DNA from 3 places in the Paenibacillus sp. JNUCC 35 genome. Region 1 is predicted to be linked to each of the others. Evidence: riboswitches for the same ligand, from Rfam matches in the RefSeq annotation. Region 1 holds a riboswitch; each other region holds the start of a gene.
The links. A riboswitch is a leader RNA that binds a small molecule or an ion and turns the genes downstream of it on or off. The one in region 1 is predicted to bind cobalamin.

Region 1 (4,191 bases):
AAAATCATGATGGATCTTGTGCTGAACCATACCTCCGACCAGCATGCCTGGTTTAAAGAATCGCGTTCTTCCAGGGACAATCCCAAACGCGACTATTATATCTGGAGGAAGGGGAGAGAGGGGCTCTTCCCGAACAACTGGGAGTCCTACTTCAGCGGAAGCGTCTGGGAGCACGACCCGGAGACGGATGAGTATTACATGCATCTGTATTCGAAGCATCAGCCCGACCTCAACTGGGAGAACGACGAAATGGTCGACGAGCTTTTCCGGATGGTGCAATGGTGGCTAGGCAAGGGAGTCGACGGTTTCCGCTTCGATGCCATCGCTCATATCGTAAAAGCGCAGGGGCTGCCGGATGCCGATAATCCCCGGCATTTGCCCGTTGTGCAGGCTTACCAGCTTTTTTCGAATCTGGAAAAGGTACATACGCTGCTGCACAAACTCAATGACCGGGTGCTGTTTAACTACGACATCATGACGGTCGGCGAAACATCCGGACTGGGTCCGGAGCAGGCGCTGGATTACGTGGGGGACGAGCGCCATGAGCTGAACATGGTTTTCCAGTTCGAGCATATGAATCTGGATGCGGCTTCCGCCGGGACGGGCAAATGGGAGTCGAAGCCGTGGACCCTGCTGGAGCTGAAAAAAGTGATGAGCCGCTGGCAGACGGTCCTTCACGGCAAAGGCTGGAACGCCAACTATCTCGGCAATCACGATCAGCCCCGTCCCGTTTCGAGGTTCGGAGATGAAGGCCGGTACCGGGTGGAATCGGCCAAAATGCTGGCTGCGTTTCTCCTGACGCTGGAGGGGACGCCGTATATTTTTCAGGGGGAAGAATTCGGTATGACCAATGTCGCGTTCGATCTGATCGGCGATTACCGCGATGTGGAAACGATCAATTACTACAAGCAGGCCAAGCTGCTTGGCAAGCCCCAGGACGAAGTCATGAAGGCGATCTGGAAAAAAAGCCGGGACAACGCCCGCACCCCCATGCAGTGGGACGATACGGCGAACGCCGGATTTACGACGGGGGAACCGTGGATCAAGGTCAACCCGAATTATACCGGGATCAATGCGGCGGCAGCGGCAGCAGATCCGAAGTCCGTCTACCACTACTACCGCAGCCTAATCGCGCTTCGCAAAAAGCATCCCGTCATCGTTTACGGCGAATACAAGCTTCTGCTTCCGCTGGACACGGAAATTTATGCGTATACGCGGACGCTGAACGGGGAGAAGCTGCTGGTGATTCTGAACTTTTTCGACGGAACGCCGGAGTTTACATGGCCGGAAGAGCTGGGAAAGGGGAAGGACGCGGAGCTTCTCATTTCAAATTACGATCCCGTCTCCGGCGAAGATACCGGCGTCCTCAAACTGCGGGCTTATGAAGCCAGAGTTTATCTGCTCGGTTGAGGGGGAGCGTTTATCGGCATAGACAAGTTCTTTGACCGGATGTTATGATGAACAGAACACAATCGAATATGGTAAAAACAGGTGCGGAGCCCATTCGAACGGATCAGACAGTCCATAAGAACCGGGTTCGGCTTAAAACGGGAAGTTCGGTGAAAGACCGACGCGGACCCGCCACTGTAAGGAGCCCCCTGCAATCGCAGGGAAAATTTTTTTCGGCATCAACGTCACTGGATTTTCCGGGAAGGCGCCGAAGAAAGCTCCGAGCCAGGAGACCTGCCTGTTTAAATAACACTAGATAACCTACGAGGATTTAGGGAGGTGTTGAGAACGGCTGAATCGCTGCCAACGGCGGCTTGCCGGAACGTGGGCGTACAAGATTGCCCGGGGCCGGCGACTGTGCGGGTTGGAAGCATATGCGGGATATTCCCGCTTAATGGCTCGAAAGTTCGAAGCATTTCTATCCGAAGAGGGTGGAAATGCTTTTTTTATTGTCCGGACGAGACGGGAAGGCAAACGGCAGGTCGCCGGAAGGCGCACCGCCGTGCATATAGAAGGCCGCCTGTTCGAAGCGGACAGGAAGGCCGGACTGCTTGATAACGGTTGTTCAGCGTAAGCGCTGGAGCTTTTTTTACAGGGAAGAGGAGGAATGGGAATGGCCGGTAAACTGCTTATCATCGGATTTGGCCCCGGGGACGAAGCCCATATTACAAAACGCGCGCGCGAGGCGATTTCGGAAAGCGAAGTCATTATTGGCTATAACACTTACGTGGATCTGATACGCAGCCTGATCGACGGCAAACAGGTCGTGCGTACGGGCATGACCGAGGAAGTGAGCCGTGCGCAGGAAGCCGTCAGACAGGCGGAGGCCGGACGTAAGGTGGCCGTTATATCCAGCGGAGATGCGGGCGTCTACGGTATGGCGGGTCTCGTGTACGAGGTGCTGATCGAGAAAGGATGGAAGCCGAGCGATGGCGTGGAAGTCGAAATCGTGCCCGGCATCTCGGCGATCAACTCGTGCGCTTCGCTGCTTGGAGCTCCCGTTATGCACGACGCATGCACGATCAGCCTCAGCGATCACCTGACGCCGTGGGATCTCATCCGGCGCAGAGTCGAAGCGGCCGCATCCGCCGATTTCGTCATCGCGCTGTACAACCCGCGGAGCGGCAGAAGAACACGCCAGATCGTGGAGACGCAGCAGATTTTGCTGAAACACCGCTCTCCCGATACTCCGGTGGGTATCGTCAAAAGCGCCTACCGCGACAGGGAGCACGTCGTGCTGACGACGCTTGCGGAGATGCTGGAGCATGACATCGGCATGCTTACTACCGTGATCATCGGCAACTCCGCGACCCGCAACTACGAGGGACTCATGATTACGCCAAGGGGCTATCAGCGCAAGTATACGCTGGACAGCGATATTCAGCCCCTGCGCCCTCATGAGCGTCTCCGGCGGGAAGCCGAGCCGTGGGCTCTGGAGCAGGAAGCGGAAACCGGCGCGGAAACGGAAGCGGCCCTGACGGGACAGCCCGGTACCGCTTTCCGGTCCGCGGAGCAGCGGGAAGCCGGCAGCGCCGGTCTGCCGTCCTTCTTCGACGAGGACGAGTACGGGGATGACGGCTACGGCGAATACAGCCCCGAAGCCGAAGGGACCGGTACTGCCGACGACTACGACCGCGAAGATTCGCCGGTCCGCATACAAGCGGCCGGGACACGGTCCGCGTACGATACGCCCGCGTCTTCGGGGGCCGGGGAGTACGGGGACTCGGCGGTTGCGGTCGCCGTACGTCCGTCTGCCGCACCTGCGGCTTCCTTCGAAGCTTCGGCTCCTACCGCGTATGAGCTTGCGGAAGAGGCGCTCCGTCTCGTGACGGGCGAGCCCGTCGGAACGGCTCCCTCCGCTTCCCCAAGCGGATTTTTCCGCCAGCAGGCTATTCTCGAGTTCGCCGTCAGCCCCGGACTTGCGAACAAAAACCTGACTGCCAAACAGCTGATGGTCCTCGCGGCCGCTGTCGGCGATACAGGAACGATGGAATATACGCCTCATCATCAGCTGCTCGTCAAGCTGCGGACCGACGATCCCGATTCCGTAACGAAACGGCTTCGCGGAGAAGGGCTTCTGCTGGCTCCGGTCGGCGATGTGGTCCAGGTCAAAGCCTGCGACTTCTGCAATATGGACAAGGGCGACGCCGTGCCGTATGCGGAGGAGCTTCACGATCTTCTGGGCGGAGCGGCCGTGCCCAAAGAGATGAAAATCGGTTTCAACGGCTGCGGCATGGCCTGCTACGGCGCGGTGAAGGAAGATATCGGCATCGTGTACCGCCGGGAGAAGTTTGATCTGTTCCTCGGGGGGAAAACGGTCGGCCGCAATGCCCACGCGGCGCAGCCCGTTGCGGAAGGCATCGAGCCGGACAAACTGGTCGAGACCATAGAGCGGATCGTCGCCCGGTACCGGAACGAAGGGCACCCGAACGAACGGTTCCATAAGTTTTTTGCCCGCGTAAAAGAGCTGGAAGGCTACCGTCACCGGGAAGTCCCCGCTTTTCAAATCGAAAACGCTTTGTGCGGAGATTAACGAACCCGTAAACATGAGGAGTTCTTTTCAATACAGGGATACAAAAAAAAGGAGGCAGAACCGATGGATGCGGTACTGTTTGTAGGTCACGGAAGCCGTGACGCGGAAGGGAACAGCGAGGTCCGGGCGTTTGTAAGCCGGCTCGCCGAAACGATGGAGCAGGCCATTATCGAAACCTGTTTTCTGGAGCTTGAAAAACCGACAATTTC
Region 2 (4,191 bases), 460 kb from region 1:
CGTTTTGAACGTACGAGATGCTCTGCGTCGGCGCGATGGCCAGGCGGTAAGCATGGTACAGGCCGTGTTTCATGACTTGTTCTTTCAGGGCTTTCCAGTCTTCCGGCGAAGGAAGATTCATGCCCTCGAAGAGAGCTTTGACTTTATCGGATTCCGGACGGTAATCCTTCTCTTCGTACTTGGCGAAATAGGTGCCTTTCGCGTATTCGGAGCGTTCGAAATCGGCGAAAGTGACACCGCGGTCGCGTGCGATTTCCATGCTCTTCTCCAGCGAGTAGAAGTTGATGGCCATGAAGAAGGCACGCGCAAACTCTTTCGCTTCCGGGCTTTCGTAAGCGATCCGGTTTTTCGACAGATAGCCGTGCAAGTTCATCGCGCCGAGTCCGACGGAATGAAGCTCCTTGTTCGCTTTCACAACGCCCGGCGCGTTCGCGACCGTCGTGTTGTCGCTGACGGAAGTCAGCGCTTCGATGCCGCTGTGGACGGAATCGCGGATGCTTTTCGTTTCCATCACGTTCACGATGTTAAGCGACGCGAGGTTGCAGGAAATGTCCCGGCGGATAATATCGCCCTGGCCGTAATCGCCGATTTCCGTCGTCTCCTGGAGCTGGAAAATTTCCGTGCACAGGTTGGACATTTTCACTTTGCCGATGTCTTTCAGGGCATGTTCGCGGTTCGCGTTGGAACGGTTCATGATGTAAGGATAGCCGGATTCCAGCTGGATAACCGCAATTTTGGTCAGCATGTCGCGGGCGCTCATGACGACTTTTTTCTTCACGTTCGGGTTGGCGAGCAGCTCTTCGTACATGTCGTCGATATTCATATCGTCGAGGTGACGGCCGTACTCCTTGTAGACGGAGAACGGGGCGAACACGTGCAGCGGCTTGTTCTGCTCGGCCAGCTCGTAAAACTTCTGCGGCACGATCAGGCCGATGGAGAGCGTCTGGATGCGGGATTTCTCGTCCGCGTTAATCTTTTTGCAGTCGAGGAATTCGATGATGTCCCAGCCGAATACGGAGTAGTAGACCGCTCCGGAGCCCCGGCGCTGACCCATCTGGTCCGCATAGGAGAAGGCATCCTCCAGGAGCTTCATGACAGGCATGATGCCCTTGGCGGCGCCTTCGACGCCTTTGATCGGCTCGCCGCGTCCGCGCAGCTTGGACATGTTCACGGCTACGCCGCCGCCGATTTTGGACAGCTGCATGCAGGTGCCGATGACGTACTGAATGGAGTTCAGGGAGTCGTCCATCTCCAGCAGGAAGCAGGAGACCATTTCGCCCCGGCGGCTGCGTCCGGCGTTCAGGAACGTCGGCGTTGCCGGCTGGACGCGCTGCTCGATGATCGCCTTGGCGATCCGCTGGGCTTTGCCGATGTCGCCTTCACCCAGGTGAAGGGCGACGATGGCGGCACGGTCCTCGTACGATTCGAGGACTTGCTTTTTATCGTTGGTACGCAGGGCGTAATCTTTATAAAATTTCGAAGCGGCCATGTAGGACTGGAACTTAAAGCCGCTTTCGCGGATGGTTTCGTGGATGGCTTCGATCTGCTCCAGCGTGTAGTGTTCGTACACGTTCTCGTAGAAATCTTCGCCGATCAGATAATCGTAGCGTTCTTTGATGCTGCCGAAAGGAACGGTCTGCCCCTGCACTTCCTCAAGGAAGGCGTCCAGCGCTTCGCGGTCTTTCTCCAGACGGTAAAACCCGTCTTCCCCCGGTATCATAAGTTCGTTGTTCAGTTCAATATGCTTCAAGATGGCGCACCCCTTTATGGAATCGTTCCACGTCGCTAGACGTGCCGGAAAGTTCGAATTTGGCAAGCACCGGAACACCGTATGCCGATGAAATGCGGTCGGCGCTCAGGGCAAAGGATTGTCCCCAGTTCTGGTTGCCGCTTGCGGCTACACCGCGCAGAAGGGAAGAGTGATGTTTCAGAAAGTCCAGCACTTTGCCGGGAATTTGACCGAATCCGGTCGTATAGGTAACAAGGACGAACGGCTCCTGGATCGTCAAATCCTCTTCGATCCGTACGGCCTTCACATTCAGCTTGTTAATGAATCGTTGAACATTTCCCGTACGGGAATCGTAAACTACCAGCATGGAAGCATCTTCCTTTCCACTCTTTCAAAAATACGGGGCGCGCCGACCACGGGAAGTAGTCGGCGCGCCCGGATGAAAGCCGCTCCTTGTGTGACAAAGAGCGGCTCTAAATTCACAGTCAGCTTCCAGCCCTTTCGCGCGCCGCTGACGGCTCTGCAAAAAGGCTGGCTGAAGCCGCGCGTACAAGCCGGCTGCCCGGCTCCCCGCCCGAAGGCGGAAGAGGGGGACAGCCAGGCTAGGCGGCTGTATGTGAAAAACGTCCGGACACCTCCCTATCTCCCGTAGGTTCAGCGGTGTCTTTCAGACAGGCAGGTCTCCTGGCTCCAGGTTCATTGCGCCCCTCCGCGGCCTTCCCGACGGCATTCGTCAGTGGCGGTATGGGTGGGGCGCTCCCCGTTGACAGTGGCGGGACCGCGCCGGATTCTCACCGGACTTCCCTTTTGATTCCCGCCTAGTAGGCGGGAAACCTGTCCAATCCATATATAGTCTATATATAGTGAATATGTAGGTGATAGATATGAATTTACCTCAATATATTGTGGTTTGTCAACTGTGCGTAAGGACCCAACAAGGGGAGGAAAACCGAGATATAAGGCGAAAAAGGTGTGATAACCTGCCCATAAACGGGCGAGATTTTATTTCGGATTCTTTTTATTTCGACAAATTTTGCGGGCGGCGGAGGAACGTGCATCCAAGCTGATTTTCGATGTGCTGCGCGGGAGTTTGTTCATGCACGCACGAAAAAGGATCAAGCTCCTGACGAACGGAGCTTGATCCTTTTTTACAGGTTTAGATTCTTTTTGTCGTTTTTTTTATAGAGGATCATTAGTCCTGCAAGTATCCACTCGATCACATGCAAAGCGACAGACAGGGTAAGGGCGGATAAAAAATCCTTGATGTACACACCGGGAATCAGATGAGCAAAAACATAAATCAGAAGACAGTCCGCAATTATCGTAATGATTTGTCTGCTGTAAATAGAGGGAGGCCGTTTGAGTCCGTAGCGGATCAGTGCATGGATTAGAGGATGAATAAAAGTCTCGAAGAACAGGAAGCTCAGCAGGATGACCAGGGAGAAAGTGAAGAGATCCGCTTTGCCGGTAAAACTGATTAGGGTGCTGGTATGCTCAATGCCCCGGAAGAAGAGCATATATAAGAAAGCAAAACCGGTGACTGGCGCAAGGATAAGCAAAGAAAAGAGCGGGATCGCCCAAATTTTCGTCTTCCATGATGGTCTTGGCTCCTTATCCCGGAGTGACAAATAATTAAGCGCGCTGTTTCAAAAGCATCGTGTTTGGTTTTGGCAGACATGGTCTCACCCCAGTGGTTAATAAGATGGGGTTCTTTTCCATGGACCACTATACCAAACCGAAATTTTTAAGAAAATTAACGAAAGTTAACGGAGAGAGAAGGATTTCAAAATTCCCGGAGCCGGCAAAGCAAAAAGATCCCTTCCCGGAGGAAAGGATCTTTTAAGGTGATTAATTGTTGGCGATAGTTTCCGGCGTTGTCAGCTTGTCGTAGAACTCGACGTACTTGTCCTTGTCTGCGGTGTTGCGGACAGCCATGGCTACGCGCGGGTGTTCGTTGAGCGTTCCGGCGACCATGTATGGAATGATGTAGCCCCACTCCACTTTCTCGCGCATGGCGACCATGTGGCGTTCGATCAGGTCCAGGACGGGACGCACGTCGTAACGCGGGTTTTTCAGGTAGCTGACGAGCAGCTCGGTGGTGCAGTTGCCTGCCGCGCGGCCCATGCCGAAGACGGAGGTGTCGAGGAACTCGACGCCTTTCTCGGCACCGATTACGGTGTTGGAGAACGCGAGCTGCATATTGTTATGCATATGAAGGCCCAGTTTCTTCTCCGGAAGAAGACGCTGGAATTTATTGACCATATAGTCGATATCCTTATGATTCATGCTGCCGTACGAATCGACGACGTATACCACGTCGACCGGACTTTTGTTGATGAGCTCGAACGCTTCGTTGAGTTCGTTTTCCATCACGTGGGAGAGCGCCATGATGTTCAGCGTGGTTTCGTAACCCATGTCGTGGAACTTTTGTACCAGCTGCAGACCCTTGTCCACATCTTTGA
Region 3 (4,191 bases), 1.9 Mb from region 1:
AGAAATCGGTTTCGTTTTTTTTCTCTTTTGTAAAAACGCGTAAGCATAAAAATCTGGTAAATATGAGGGGGAAATGTCATGATAAATAAATGGACAAGGATATCTTTCACGGGCCGCACTCTCTTTCTAAAAGAAAAAAGAACTCAGATTCCTATTATGGAGTTCTCTGGCAGATAATGCAATAAATAATGATGCCAATTGAGCGGAAACTCATCAAAAGTTGGTGAACATGGAGGAATATTTCACCAAGTTGTTGAAATCTTTAAGAATAAGCCGGAGGTGCTGAGATTGAAAATTCTCGTCAGCCAGCCAATGCTGGAGCGGAATCCGGAACAACTAATCGTCTGTGAACCTGCCGCAAAGGAGTGTGTCCTGTGAGGACGGATAGAGAAGCTTTGAAACCTGAAGTGGAGGCTTACCTCAACCGAATCGGTTACGAAGGGCCGCTGGACGGCAGTTATGAAGCGCTGGCTTTGCTGCAGGAGCAGCATCTGCACACCGTTCCGTATGAAAATCTGGATATCCTGAACGGTGTTCCGCTGTCTCTGGACATAAAGCGTCTGCGCCACAAAATCGTCGAGCGGCGGCGGGGCGGCTACTGCTTCGAGCTGAACGCCCTGTTCGGCTGGCTGCTGCGCCAGCTCGGTTACCCCGTGACCGATTATGTCGCCCGGTTCTGGCGAGACGAGACGCAGCTGCCGCCCAAACGCCGCCATCACGTATTGGAAGTGGAGGCGGAAGGAGTCAGCTACTTATGCGACGTAGGTGTCGGGGGCATTGTGCCCCGGAGACCGGTCCGTCTTGCCGAGAAGCTGGAACAGCGGCAGGGCGGGGAGTTATACGCCATGGAGCGGGACCCCGTATTCGGCTGGGTGCTGATCGAGAAGCATCGCGGCAGTTGGAGGCGTATTTACTCGTTTACCGAGGAGCCGCAGCTGCCCAAAGATTTTGTCATGGCCAGCTTCTGGTGCGAGCACAGCCCGGACTCCATTTTCACGAAAGATGCGATGGTAGCCGTACGGACCCGTGAGGGGCGCAATTCGGTCTCCGGCAAGGAGTTTAAGCTGTTTACGCCCGAAGGCGTGCGCACGTTCGTGCCTGATAACGACGCGGCCTACAAGGAAGCTCTGCTTAAATATTTCGGCATTCCTCTGGAATAAAGCTTGCATAAATATGCTTCGTTGTGTATAGTCATTCCTAAGTTAACCAATTGAATATGTTGGGAATAGGTGCCCAGCCCCTCGGGAGCTGGAGCTTAAAAGGGAAGTCCGGTGAAAAACCGGCGCGGTCCCGCCACTGTAACAGAGGAGTCAAGGCGATTATGCCACTGGTCTTAGACCGGGAAGGCAGCCGAAGATGATGATTCTGGAGCCAGGAGACCTGCCTGTTCTGACAGCACTGCTTTACCTACGGGAGATAGGGAGGTGTTAAAGTACGAGCCGCTGATTATACAAACAGAGGGCGTCTTTATCCTTGCATGCTTCGGGGATAATGACGTCCTTTTCTTATTTTTCGCGTACAAACAAGCAATTGAAGCAGGGAACTTATGCAAACATCCAATTCAAGCCACTATCAGGAGGTCAAGATCATGAACGCATTGATAAGCAGCAGTTTGGGGTACCCGAGGATCGGAGCGGGACGTGAATGGAAGAAGGCGCTGGAGTCTTTCTGGGCCGGTAAAATCGGGGAACGGGAGCTGACGGACAAGCTGACCGAGGTCCGTTTGGGAAATCTTCGCATTCAGCGGGAGAAGGGCATTGAGCTTATCGCGGTCAACGATTTTTCGGGATACGACCACGTGCTGGATACTTCCGCCATGTTCGGAATCGTCCCGGAACGGTTTCAATACGAGGGCGGTGAAGTATCTCCGGGCACCTACTATGCGATGGCTAGAGGTGAGGACGGGGCGGCCGCATGCGAAATGACGAAATGGTTTAACACCAACTATCATTATATTGTGCCGGAACTCCAGGGCGCGAGGCCCGAACTGGTCGAGAACAAGCCTCTCAAAGCTTACCGCGAAGCTAAAGAAGCGCTCGGAATCCAGGGCAAGCCCGTGCTGCTCGGACTGTTTACGTTTTTGAAATTGTCCAAAGGGTACGCCGAGACGGAAACCGATGCTTGGATCGACCGGCTGCTTCCACTGTACGGCCAAGTGCTGCGAGAGCTGGAACGGGAAGGCGCCGAATGGGTGCAGGTGGACGAACCGGTGCTTTCGACAAACTTATCCGCCGAGGATATGGAACGGATTGAAGCGATCTACAAAGCGCTGGCAGAGGCAGCACCGAAACTGAAAATTATGCTCCAGACCTACTTCGAATCCGTGGAACATTACAGTAGGGTTGTACGGCTGCCCGTAAGCGGGATCGGGCTTGATTTCGTACACGGCGGTGAGAAAACGCTGAAGCTTCTGAAGAGCGAAGGATTTCCTGAAGGCAAAATTTTAGGAGCGGGTATCGTGGACGGCCGGAATATTTGGCGTTCCGATCTGAAGGAGAAGCTGAGTACGCTTCACGACATTTTAGCCGTGGTTCCCGAGGAGCGGGTGATCGTCCAGCCATCTTGCAGCCTTCTGCATGTGCCGGTGTCCACCGTCCACGAAGATAAGCTCGATCCGGTGCTGAGAGACGCTCTTGCCTTCGCCGACGAGAAGCTGGAGGAAATCGTCCTGCTGTCCAAGGCGGCGGTATCCCAAACGGCGGACACCGCCGAAGCGCTTCAGCGGAACGAAAAAGCGCTTGCCGCCCTCCGGTCTTCCGAAGCTCGCGGGAACAAAGCCGTTCAGGCGGCCGCCCTGCAGCTTCAAAAGGTGCCGGCGGCACGCGGCGCGGACTTCGGCGAGCGACGGGCCCTTCAGCGCGAGAAGTGGCAGCTGCCATTTCTCCCGACGACGACGATCGGAAGCTTCCCGCAGACAGCGGAAGTCAGACAGGCGCGGTCCAAATGGAGAAAAGCGGAATGGACGGACGAGCAGTATAAAGCGTTTATCCGGAGCGAGATCGATAAATGGATCAAGCTTCAGGAGGAGCTGGATCTGGACGTCCTCGTTCACGGGGAATTCGAACGGACGGACATGGTGGAATTTTTCGGCGAAAAATTGGACGGCTTCGCCTTCACGCGCAACGGCTGGGTGCAGTCCTACGGCTCGCGCTGTGTGAAACCGCCGGTCATTTACGGCGATGTGGCTTTTACGCAGCCGATGACCGTCGAGGAAACCGTCTATGCCCAGTCGCTCACGACACGTCCCGTCAAAGGGATGCTGACCGGACCGGTTACGATTCTTAACTGGTCATTCGTCCGGGACGATCTGTCCAGAGACGTGGTCGCCTACCAGATTTCGCTCGCGCTGGAGAAAGAAGTGCAAGCACTCGAAGAAGCGGGAATCGAAATGATCCAAATCGACGAACCCGCTGTCCGTGAAGGCCTTCCTCTTAAGAAAGATGAGCACCGGGCTTATCTCGATTGGGCGGTCAACGCTTTCCGCAGCACAACGGCGAATGTGCGGGCCACGACGCAAATTCATACCCATATGTGCTACTGCGAATTCCACGACATGATCGGGTCTATCCGCGATATGGATGCCGACGTCATATCCATCGAAACTTCCCGCAGCCACGGCGAGCTGATCGAAAGCTTCGAACAGCACACGTACGAAAAGGGAATCGGGCTCGGTGTCTATGACATTCACAGTCCAAGGGTCCCTTCCGTCGAAGAGATGGTAAGCATGATCGAGCGTGCGCTGCGCGTACTCGACCCGCAGCTCTTCTGGATCAATCCCGATTGCGGGCTCAAAACGCGAGGCAGCGAGGAAACCGCGGCAGCCCTGCGCAACATGGTTGCGGCCGCCAAACAGTGCCGGGAAACGATGGCCGTTTCTCAAGCTTAACCGAGCAGATCAAGGTTGGCTGCAGATGCTTACGGACCGATAAACATAAGCCGTCCAACAATCCGAGCCTTCGTCCGGTGCAAACCGGGCGGGGGCTTTTTTTTACATTAGCGCGAGAAGAAAATAGGAACGTGAGTTTCCAAACCGTTGGAAGAAACCCATAAACATGGTAAGATAGAAAGATAAACGGCAGAAGGTAAGACCGTCATTCAGGAGGTATAATGGCAAAGGCAAAAGTAAAACGTCCGACCCGGGATGAGTTCGAGCTGGAAGAACTCGGTAACCGGCTGGTAGAAGCCAAGGAC

Region 2: it holds a riboswitch for cobalamin, as region 1 does, so the genes downstream of both, nrdI (class Ib ribonucleoside-diphosphate reductase assembly flavoprotein NrdI) here and cobJ (precorrin-3B C(17)-methyltransferase) in region 1, are expected to answer to the same signal.
Region 3: it holds a riboswitch for cobalamin, as region 1 does, so the genes downstream of both, metE (5-methyltetrahydropteroyltriglutamate--homocysteine S-methyltransferase) here and cobJ (precorrin-3B C(17)-methyltransferase) in region 1, are expected to answer to the same signal.

Annotation. Positions count from the first base shown of each region.
Region 1 is NZ_CM177771.1:1,338,062-1,342,252, forward strand. It holds gene AC2TF6_RS06020 (glycoside hydrolase family 13 protein) at 1-1,410, shown strand, start outside; cobalamin riboswitch at 1,517-1,705, shown strand; gene cobJ (precorrin-3B C(17)-methyltransferase) at 2,063-3,982, shown strand; gene AC2TF6_RS06030 (sirohydrochlorin chelatase) at 4,046-4,191, shown strand, end outside.
Region 2 is NZ_CM177771.1:876,366-880,556, forward strand. It holds gene nrdE (class 1b ribonucleoside-diphosphate reductase subunit alpha) at 1-1,750, opposite strand, end outside; gene nrdI (class Ib ribonucleoside-diphosphate reductase assembly flavoprotein NrdI) at 1,737-2,096, opposite strand; cobalamin riboswitch at 2,387-2,582, opposite strand; gene AC2TF6_RS04020 (hypothetical protein) at 2,878-3,288, opposite strand; gene AC2TF6_RS04025 (aldolase catalytic domain-containing protein) at 3,578-4,191, opposite strand, start outside.
Region 3 is NZ_CM177771.1:3,252,612-3,256,802, reverse strand. It holds gene AC2TF6_RS14780 (ATP-binding protein) at 1-110, opposite strand, end outside; gene AC2TF6_RS14775 (arylamine N-acetyltransferase family protein) at 375-1,160, shown strand; cobalamin riboswitch at 1,211-1,402, shown strand; gene metE (5-methyltetrahydropteroyltriglutamate--homocysteine S-methyltransferase) at 1,589-3,886, shown strand; gene AC2TF6_RS14765 (YolD-like family protein) at 4,108-4,191, shown strand, end outside.